DNA from 2 places in the Undibacterium sp. SXout7W genome. Region 2 is predicted to be linked to the other one. Evidence: riboswitches for the same ligand, from Rfam matches in the RefSeq annotation. Region 2 holds a riboswitch; the other holds the start of a gene.
The links. A riboswitch is a leader RNA that binds a small molecule or an ion and turns the genes downstream of it on or off. The one in region 2 is predicted to bind thiamine pyrophosphate.

Region 1: linked by a shared signal. The riboswitch ahead of thiC (phosphomethylpyrimidine synthase ThiC) and the one ahead of ACO0LB_RS17395 (TonB-dependent siderophore receptor) in region 2 are both predicted to bind thiamine pyrophosphate.

What each region holds. Positions count from the first base shown of each region.
Region 1 is NZ_JBMPPF010000001.1:27,083-31,517, reverse strand. It holds gene thiC (phosphomethylpyrimidine synthase ThiC) at 1-1,900, opposite strand, end outside; TPP riboswitch at 1,983-2,086, opposite strand; gene ACO0LB_RS00115 (valine--tRNA ligase) at 2,356-4,435, shown strand, end outside.
Region 2 is NZ_JBMPPF010000021.1:27,840-32,274, forward strand. It holds gene ACO0LB_RS17390 (Ppx/GppA family phosphatase) at 1-389, shown strand, start outside; gene ACO0LB_RS17395 (TonB-dependent siderophore receptor) at 562-2,691, opposite strand; TPP riboswitch at 2,748-2,841, opposite strand; gene rarD (EamA family transporter RarD) at 3,028-3,912, opposite strand; gene ACO0LB_RS17405 (cobalamin-binding protein) at 4,076-4,435, opposite strand, start outside.

The DNA.
Region 1 (4,435 bases), on a different contig from region 2:
CGGATTTGATGAATTCCACCGCCTTGACTTCCATCCCTTTTTTCAAAGCATCGATTTCACTGATACCTTGGTTCGCTGCATAATCACGGACTTCCTGCGTGATTTTCATCGAGCAGAAATGCGGCCCGCACATAGAGCAGAAATGCGCGACTTTGGCAGAGTCTTTCGGCAAAGTTTCATCGTGAAATTCGCGGGCTTTATCCGGATCAAGACCGATGTTGAACTGATCTTCCCAGCGGAATTCAAAACGCGCTTTCGACAAGGCGTTATCGCGGATTTGCGCACCCGGATGGCCTTTCGCCAGATCGGCGGCATGCGCGGCGATTTTGTAGGTGATGATGCCGTCTTTAACGTCGACTTTATTCGGCAAACCCAGATGCTCTTTCGGTGTGACGTAGCACAGCATGGCAGTGCCATACCAGCCGATTTGCGCCGCACCGATACCAGAAGTGATGTGGTCGTAACCCGGTGCGATATCGGTCGTCAATGGTCCCAGTGTGTAGAACGGCGCTTCGTGACACTGTTCGAGTTGCAGATCCATGTTTTCTTTGATCAGGTGCATAGGCACATGACCGGGTCCTTCTATCATCACCTGTACATCGTGTTTCCACGCTATCTGCGTCAATTCGCCCAGGGTTTTCAATTCACCGAGTTGCGCTTCATCGTTGGCGTCGTAAATCGAACCTGGCCGCAAGCCATCACCCAGACTGAATGACACATCGTAGGCTTTCATGATCTCGCAGATGTCTTCAAAATGCTCGTACAAAAAGCTTTCTTTATGATGTGCCAGACACCATTTCGCCATGATAGAACCGCCGCGCGAAACGATGCCTGTCATGCGTTTCGCCGTCAGCGGCACATATTGCAAACGCACGCCGGCATGGATAGTAAAGTAATCAACGCCCTGCTCGGCTTGTTCTATCAGCGTGTCGCGGAAAATTTCCCAGGTCAGATCTTCTGCTTTGCCATTCACTTTTTCTAAAGCCTGATAAATCGGCACGGTACCGATAGGCACAGGCGAATTGCGAATGATCCACTCGCGGGTTTCGTGGATGTGTTTTCCGGTTGAGAGATCCATCACGTTGTCACCGCCCCAGCGTATCGCCCAGGTCATTTTTTCGACTTCTTCGCCGATCGATGAAGTCACAGCGGAGTTACCGATATTGGCGTTAATTTTGACTAAAAAATTACGCCCGATGATCATGGGTTCGACTTCAGGATGATTGATATTCGCTGGAATAATGGCACGACCGCGGGCGATTTCGGAACGCACGAATTCCGGCGTAATCTCATTCGAAGGATTGGAAAATGCGGCCGCGCCGAAAGACTGTCCCGGATGCTGGCGTCCCATCAATTCAGCCAGCTTGTTGCCCATAGGCCCGGACGCTTTTAATTGTTCCAGATATTCTTTGCGTTGCAGGTTTTCGCGAATCGCGATGTATTCCATTTCTGGTGTGATGATGCCTTGCCGCGCATAGTGCATCTGCGTGACGTTTTTGCCAGCCAGTGCGCGACGTGGTTTGCGTTTCAGGTTGAAGCGCAGTTCAGCCAGTTTGGGATCATTCAGTCGCGCAATGCCATATTGAGAAGTCGGGCCAGCCAGTTCTTCGGTATCGTTTCTTTCTGCAATCCAGTTACCGCGCACCGATGCCAGACCGGAGCGGATATCGATTTTGACGTCAGGATCAGTGTAAGGGCCGGAGGTGTCGTAGACGTAAATCGGTGGATTTTTTTCCGAGCCGAACATGGCGGGCGTATCCGACTGGCTGATTTCGCGCATGGGCACACGGATATCGGGGCGACTGCCCTGTACATAAATTTTGCGGGAATTCGGCAGCGGCTGTATCGCGGCTTCATCAACTGTCGCGGTGGCGGACAGAAATTGTGGGTTGGCATTCATTTTGGCTCCTTTGCTCTTTGCATAGTGGCAGGAGCCAGCAAAGGAGTTTGTAAAGAGGGTGCCGTATCAAGGTAGACGAAGTGGCAGTCTTTAGCAGCTTCCCTTCGCTGGCATTATCCAGATCAGGTTCGAGGGTATTTCTCACCCGTCATCGCACAAGTGCGGACAGGACCCCTAGCATTTATTTACAAAAAAAATTCAAGAAAGCGTGATTTCAATTTTATTCAAACCAAGCAAATCATTGAGATAGTTTTGCGTGACGGCATTATATAGGTATTTTCTTGACGCAGTCGATGGCAAAAAAGCATGATCATCGAACTGCTGTCTCAGATCACCGCTGCAAGCATAAGTCCGGAGTCCGGAGACAATTTTCAGGCAATCCTGTCGATTACAACTTGTCTGCGCCCGCTGTCATTTATAATCAAAGGTTTAGCACACTCAACTTTCAGACAATCATGGAATTAGCGAAGTCTTTCGAACCCGCAGAAATCGAACAACAATGGCGCTCCGAGTGGGAGAAACGCGGTTATTTCGCGGCCAGCATGGACGATGGCAAACCTTCATTTTCTATCCAGTTGCCGCCGCCGAATGTGACTGGCACGCTGCATATGGGGCATGCGTTCAACCAGACCATCATGGATGGTCTGACGCGTTACTATCGTATGCGCGGTTACAACACTGCATGGATACCTGGCACCGATCACGCCGGTATCGCGACACAAATCGTCGTGGAGCGTCAGATCGATGCGCAAAAAATTTCACGCCATGATCTTGGCCGTGAAAAATTCCTCGAAAAAGTCTGGGAATGGAAAGAAAAATCCGGGTCCACGATCACCGGCCAGATGCGTCGCATGGGCGCGTCCGCCGATTGGGATCGTGAATATTTCACGATGGATGCGGAACGCTCGAAATCGGTCACCGAAGTATTCGTGCGTCTGGTCGAGCAAGGTCTGATCTATCGCGGCAAACGTCTGGTGAACTGGGATCCGGTGCTGGGCACAGCAGTCTCGGATCTGGAAGTGGTATCGGAAGAAGAAGACGGCTCGATGTGGCATATCCGCTATCCGTTTGCGGATGGCTCTTCTCACAAATTCCCAACTACATTTGATGAGACAGGTAAAGCAACTGAATGGGAAGAACGCAATTTCATCGTCGTCGCAACGACACGTCCGGAAACCTTGTTAGGTGACGTTGCCGTGGCTGTTGATCCTACCGACGAGCGCTATCTCCATCTGGTCGGCAAGATGTTGAAACTGCCGCTGACCGACCGTGAAATTCCGGTAATTGCCGACAGTTATGTCGATAAAGAATTCGGTACTGGTTGTGTGAAGATCACGCCAGCGCATGACTTCAACGATTACGCCGTTGGTCAACGTCACAATCTCGACAAAATCAGCATCCTGACACTGGATGCAAAGATCAATGAAAACGCGCCGGCGGTGTATCAGGGCATGGATAGATTTGTGGCACGTAAGCAAATCGTGGCCGATCTGGATGCACAAGGCTTACTCGAATCCGTTAAACCACACAAACTCATGGTCCCACGTGGTGACCGTACGAATGTGGTGATTGAACCGATGCTGACCGATCAGTGGTTCATGGCGATGAGCAAACCTGCGCCGGAAGGTACGCATTTCCCGGGCAAATCGATCGCTGAAGTCGCACTCGAAAAAGTCGCTTCCGGTGAAATCAAATTCGTGCCCGAAAACTGGACCAATACCTACAACCAATGGCTCAATAACATTCAGGACTGGTGTATCTCGCGTCAATTGTGGTGGGGTCATCAGATTCCGGCATGGTATGGCGACAATGGTGAAATTTTCGTCGCCCGCAATGAAGCAGAGGCGACAGCAAAAGCCGCCGCCGCTGGCTATGCCGGTGCACTGAAGCGCGATGACGATGTGCTTGATACCTGGTTCTCTTCTGCGCTGGTACCGTTCTCAACGATGGGCTGGCCGGAAGAAACACCGGACATCAAACACTTCCTGCCTTCGTCAGTGTTAGTGACTGGCTTCGATATTATTTTCTTCTGGGTGGCACGCATGGTCATGATGACCACGCACTTCACTGGTAAGGTACCGTTCAACACCGTGTATGTGCATGGTCTGGTGCGCGATTCCAGCGGTCAGAAAATGTCTAAATCCAAAGGCAATACACTCGATCCGATTGATCTGATCGATGGCATCAAAGTCGATGATCTGGTCGCTAAACGCACAGTCGGCCTGATGAATCCTAAGCAGGCAACAGCGATTGAAAAAGCTACCCGCAAAGAATTTGCCGACGGCATTCCGGCGTATGGCACGGATGCATTGCGCTTCACGATGGCGAGCTATGCTTCACTCGGTCGCAATATCAACTTCGATCTGGGTCGCTGCGAAGGCTATCGCAATTTCTGCAACAAGTTGTGGAATGCGACCCGCTTCGTGCTGATGAATACCGAAGGTAAAGATTGCGGTTTCGGTACAGATGTGACAGATGCCGATCTCGATTATTCACAAGCCGACAAATGGATCATCTCGACGCTACAACGTGCTG
Region 2 (4,435 bases):
TCGGCATGGTGATTTCGCATACTGGCTATCATAAGCACGGTTCTTATATGATAGAAAATGCGGACATGGCCGGTTTTACGACGCGTGAGCAGCGCATCATGAGTAAGTTGATTCTGAGTCAGAAAGGTAATCTTCGTAAAATTTCGGAAGGGCTGGCTGATCCTGATTTTGCCAAAGCGGTGCTGGCGCTGCGCTTGTCAGTCATGCTGATGCATTCTCGCGCTGAAATCGATTACGAAGATATACGCCTGAAGATGAAAAAAAATATAGAACTCGATATGCGTCGTGATTGGGTATCATTGCATCCGACGGTGGCATATTGGCTGCAAAAAGAAATCGAATGCTGGCGCGAAATTGGCATCGAATTTCTCGTCAGGGCGAATGTCTGAAGCGCCGATTATGGATAGCTTCATCCAGATCAGTTAATCCAGATTTGAGTTCTGGGCGATTGTTCAGAGCTACTTCAGGGCTACAGTTCAGAGTTGTTTTAAGTAAAAAAGGAGACTGCGCAGAGTCTCCTTTTTTTATGTTGATTTCATTAATATCGGTGATGATGTCAGTTTAAAAATCAAACTGTGCAGAGACTTTGTATGTCCGGGGTGCTCCTGGGAAAATATAACCGCCCAGAGACTGAGTGGCATCCCGCCAGTAGAATTTATCAAGCACATTGTCGATATTCAGACGCAAGGTTGCCGTAGTGCCTGCCATCTGTACCACGTAACGCGCACCGGCATTGAATACCTGATAGCCCGGAACAAGTACTTTGTTGTCGACTGAAAAGGCCTTATTGCCAGAATATTGCCAACTTGTATTCAAGCTCAGACCTTTGATCTGGCTGACGGCATAATCCGCATATACTGTGGATTTGAGTTTGGGAACGTTCAGAACGCGCTTGCCATCAATATCCGTGTTGCCGGTATCCTGTTGCGTCGTATCCAATGCAGTCATGCTGGCACCCAGAGTCAGTTGCGAGCTCAGTTTTCCTTGTGCCGATAATTCCAGACCTGTATGTTGCGCTTCTCCATTTTGCACATACACGTTGGCGCTATTCGTATATTCCAGTGGTTTTTGTATGCGGAAAATTGCTGCTGAAATACTCAGGTGAGAATCAATATCCGCTTTGCCGCCAAACTCGATTTGTTTGGATCGCGCCGGACTCATCATACTATTTTGATTGAGTGTACCGAATGGTGCGATACCACCATGCTCCAGTCCTTGCGCAAAGGATGCATACAAAGAAACCGTGTGTACCGGTTGATAAACGATGCCAGCATTCGACACCCATGTGCTGCGCTCATCACCAGACACACTTGCCTGGGTGCGCTCTATATGCAGGCGGCGGGTGCCGAGATGCAGTTTCCATGCGTCATTCAGACTGATAATGTCTTGTACAAATACCGACCATTCTTTATCTGTGCGACGCAGACTGGCAGCACCGGGCTGATTGGTGGATGGTGCTACGGCGACGGAACGGAACAGATTGCTGGTGCCGGCGAAATCGTAAATATAGTCACCAAAATAATCGCGGCGACGTGAGCTGGAAACCCCGGTTGCCAGCACATGGCCGATGTTGCCGGTCATCAGTTGGCCGTTGAGCAGTAACTGTGTTCCGAGCAGAGATTTGGATTCGTTCAGGCTGCGGTAATCGTAGACATCATAGTCGCCGTTAGCACAGTAGCCCGGATACAGATTGGCAGCACTGCAACCGTATGGAAACGCTGTGTAGTCATTGCGTTTGAACTCGTGTTGATTGGCTGACACACTGGCGCGCCAGTCTTGATTGAGCTGATAGTCGAAACGCAGCCCCAGATTGCTATCGCGCGTATCCACAGGTTTTGCCCATGGTTGGTCATTGAGCATCAGATCGGCATTGACGTTGCGCGGCAGATCTGTGCCGTTGATCAACTGGAAGCCTGGTACGGATAATTGCGATTTATGCTGATAGTCCAGATCGATCTGCAATAATGCCTTGGACGATATATGCCAATCGATCGCTCCTGAGATGAATTGGCGCTCGCCATTGGCACCTTTCACATAAGAGCGCAGTCGCTCTGTTGCCGCATTGATGCGATACCCAAATTGCTGATCGCTTGTCATGCCACCCAGATCAATACTGCCGTAGAGCGTGCCCCGTTCTGATATCTCTGTGCTGATGCTGCGCAGGTTGTTGGCGGTCGGGCGTTTTGTGACGTAATTAATGATCCCGCCGGGAGTAGCAAAGCCAGATTGAAAGCCAGAAATACCTTTCAATATTTCTATACGCTCTTTGTTTTCGAGTGGAATGGATGCGTCGCCTGGAATGGCAAAACCATCTTTGCGATAACTGCTGGAATTATCAAGAGCAAAACCGCGTATGGAAAACTGCTCTGCATAGCCTACGGCGTTATACGCATCATTGACGCTGGCATCGTACTTCATTGCATCTGTTGTCTGACGTATACGCAGGTCTTGTATTTGCTGCGTGCTCCATGCGTTCACAGAGAAGGGGGTATCCAGTGCGGTCGTCTCGATAAAGCCGGCCGCTTTGCTCAGGTCAGTTTTGTTTTGAGTCAGTTTATTACCGCTGATGACGACTTCCGTCACTGAGGGGGAGGTGGTTTGTGCTTGTACGGCGGAATGCAGGGCGAATGCCTGTGCAATAGAAAACGCCAATATTGAAGTGCGGAAAGTGGAAAAGTGTTGGTGTGCCATGTTGTGCTCGTTTAGCTGCGACAGCGCGGGAGCAAACAAAGCAGGGATATGCAGCAGGTGCAAACTTTGCGCTTCCCTTCGCTGGCATTATCCAGATCAGGTAGGAGGGACTGTCTCACCCGGAAAAATCCAGGACCCCTAGCGAGCTCGTAATGTAACACAAACGTGTAGCACAAGACAGGTAAGCTGAAACAGGTTGCTCGCCGTGATGACGGCTCCCTGTTTCTTTGCTGACGCCTGCGATCAGGCATTTTTATGCCTATTTGGCGTATTTTATACTGGGGGGAGTATTATTTTTTATGCCTTTGATTATGCCGACATCAAAGCGGATTTTACTTATACTCCCCGATTTTCTTTGTAAAACCCAATCCATAAACCTTCAGCGGAATAGACCAGCAAGGCGGCCCAGATCGCGATGAAGCCTGCCAGTCTGTGTTGGTCAAATGGCTCACCAAATAACAACACTCCCGTTAAAAACTGCAAGGACGGAGCGATATATTGCAGCAAACCTAAAGTCGACATCGGAATCATGCGCGCACCCGCCGCAAACAACAGCAATGGAATCGCGGTGACAGGGCCGCTTGCCAGCAGTAGTAACTGTATGTCCGACGTTTGCGTCAACAGCGCATTCTGCCCCTCGGCGGTCAGCCAGAGCAAATAGCCCAGCGCAAATGGGAATAGCATGCCGGTTTCCAATGACAAGCCTTCTAATGCACCGAGCTGTGATGTTTTGCGAATCAGGCCATAGGTGCCGAACGTGAGCGCCAGTATCAAGGCAATCCATGGCAGATGACCAGCTTGCCATGTCAGCCAGCCGACGCCCGCTGCGGCCAGCGATACCGCCAGCCATTGCATTTTGCGCAGACGTTCACCCAGCAGCATGTAACCGAGCAGGATATTCACTAGCGGAGTAATGAAATAGCCGAGGCTGGCATCGATCACGTGTCCATGATTGATCGCCCAGATATACACAAACCAGTTTGCCGACAACAGCAACGCGCTACCGGCAAAGCTGGCGAGCAGTCGCGGCTGCTTCAAGGTCAGCGCTATCCATGACCATTGTTGACGCCATGCCAGCACGACAGCCAGAAATATCAGCGACCACACCATGCGGTTCAGTAAAATTTCTAATGCAGGAACCGTGTGAAGTGCTTTGAAATACAGTGGAAATAAGCCCCAGACAATGTACGAGGACCCGGCAAATAAAATGCCTTTGCGCATAAACGACAACTCCAAAAAAGAAGGTCGCTGTTGCGACCTGATGTCCCTATTATCGCCGGAAACTGGATTGCTTGCAGGGAAGTGTTTTATCGGCAATCTTTGCAGTGGTGCATGGAGGCGATGACATACGCTCGTTTATTCAGGCATTCCTTCAATGAGTCCTTTATGATTGATTCATTGACTTGCTACGAGCGACGGTGAGATGTTTGCATAGTATTTCTGTGCCATCCAGTATGCGCGGCCCCGCGCGATTGAGAAGATCGGCTTTGATCGTATAAAACTGCTGTTTCCGCACGGCGGTCAGCACCGGAAATGCCAACCAGTCCTGCAGTGCCTCCGTCGACTCGCCGGTAGTCAGCATGACATCGGGATTCGCGGCCAGCACCGCTTCAGTGGTAATTGTAGAACTGAGTTCCTTGAGTTTGCCAAACACGTTTCTACCACCACATAAACGGATTGCGCTTGATACCATATGATCGTCATTCAGTGTCATCAGGGGTTTGCGTACCATCTGATAAAACAC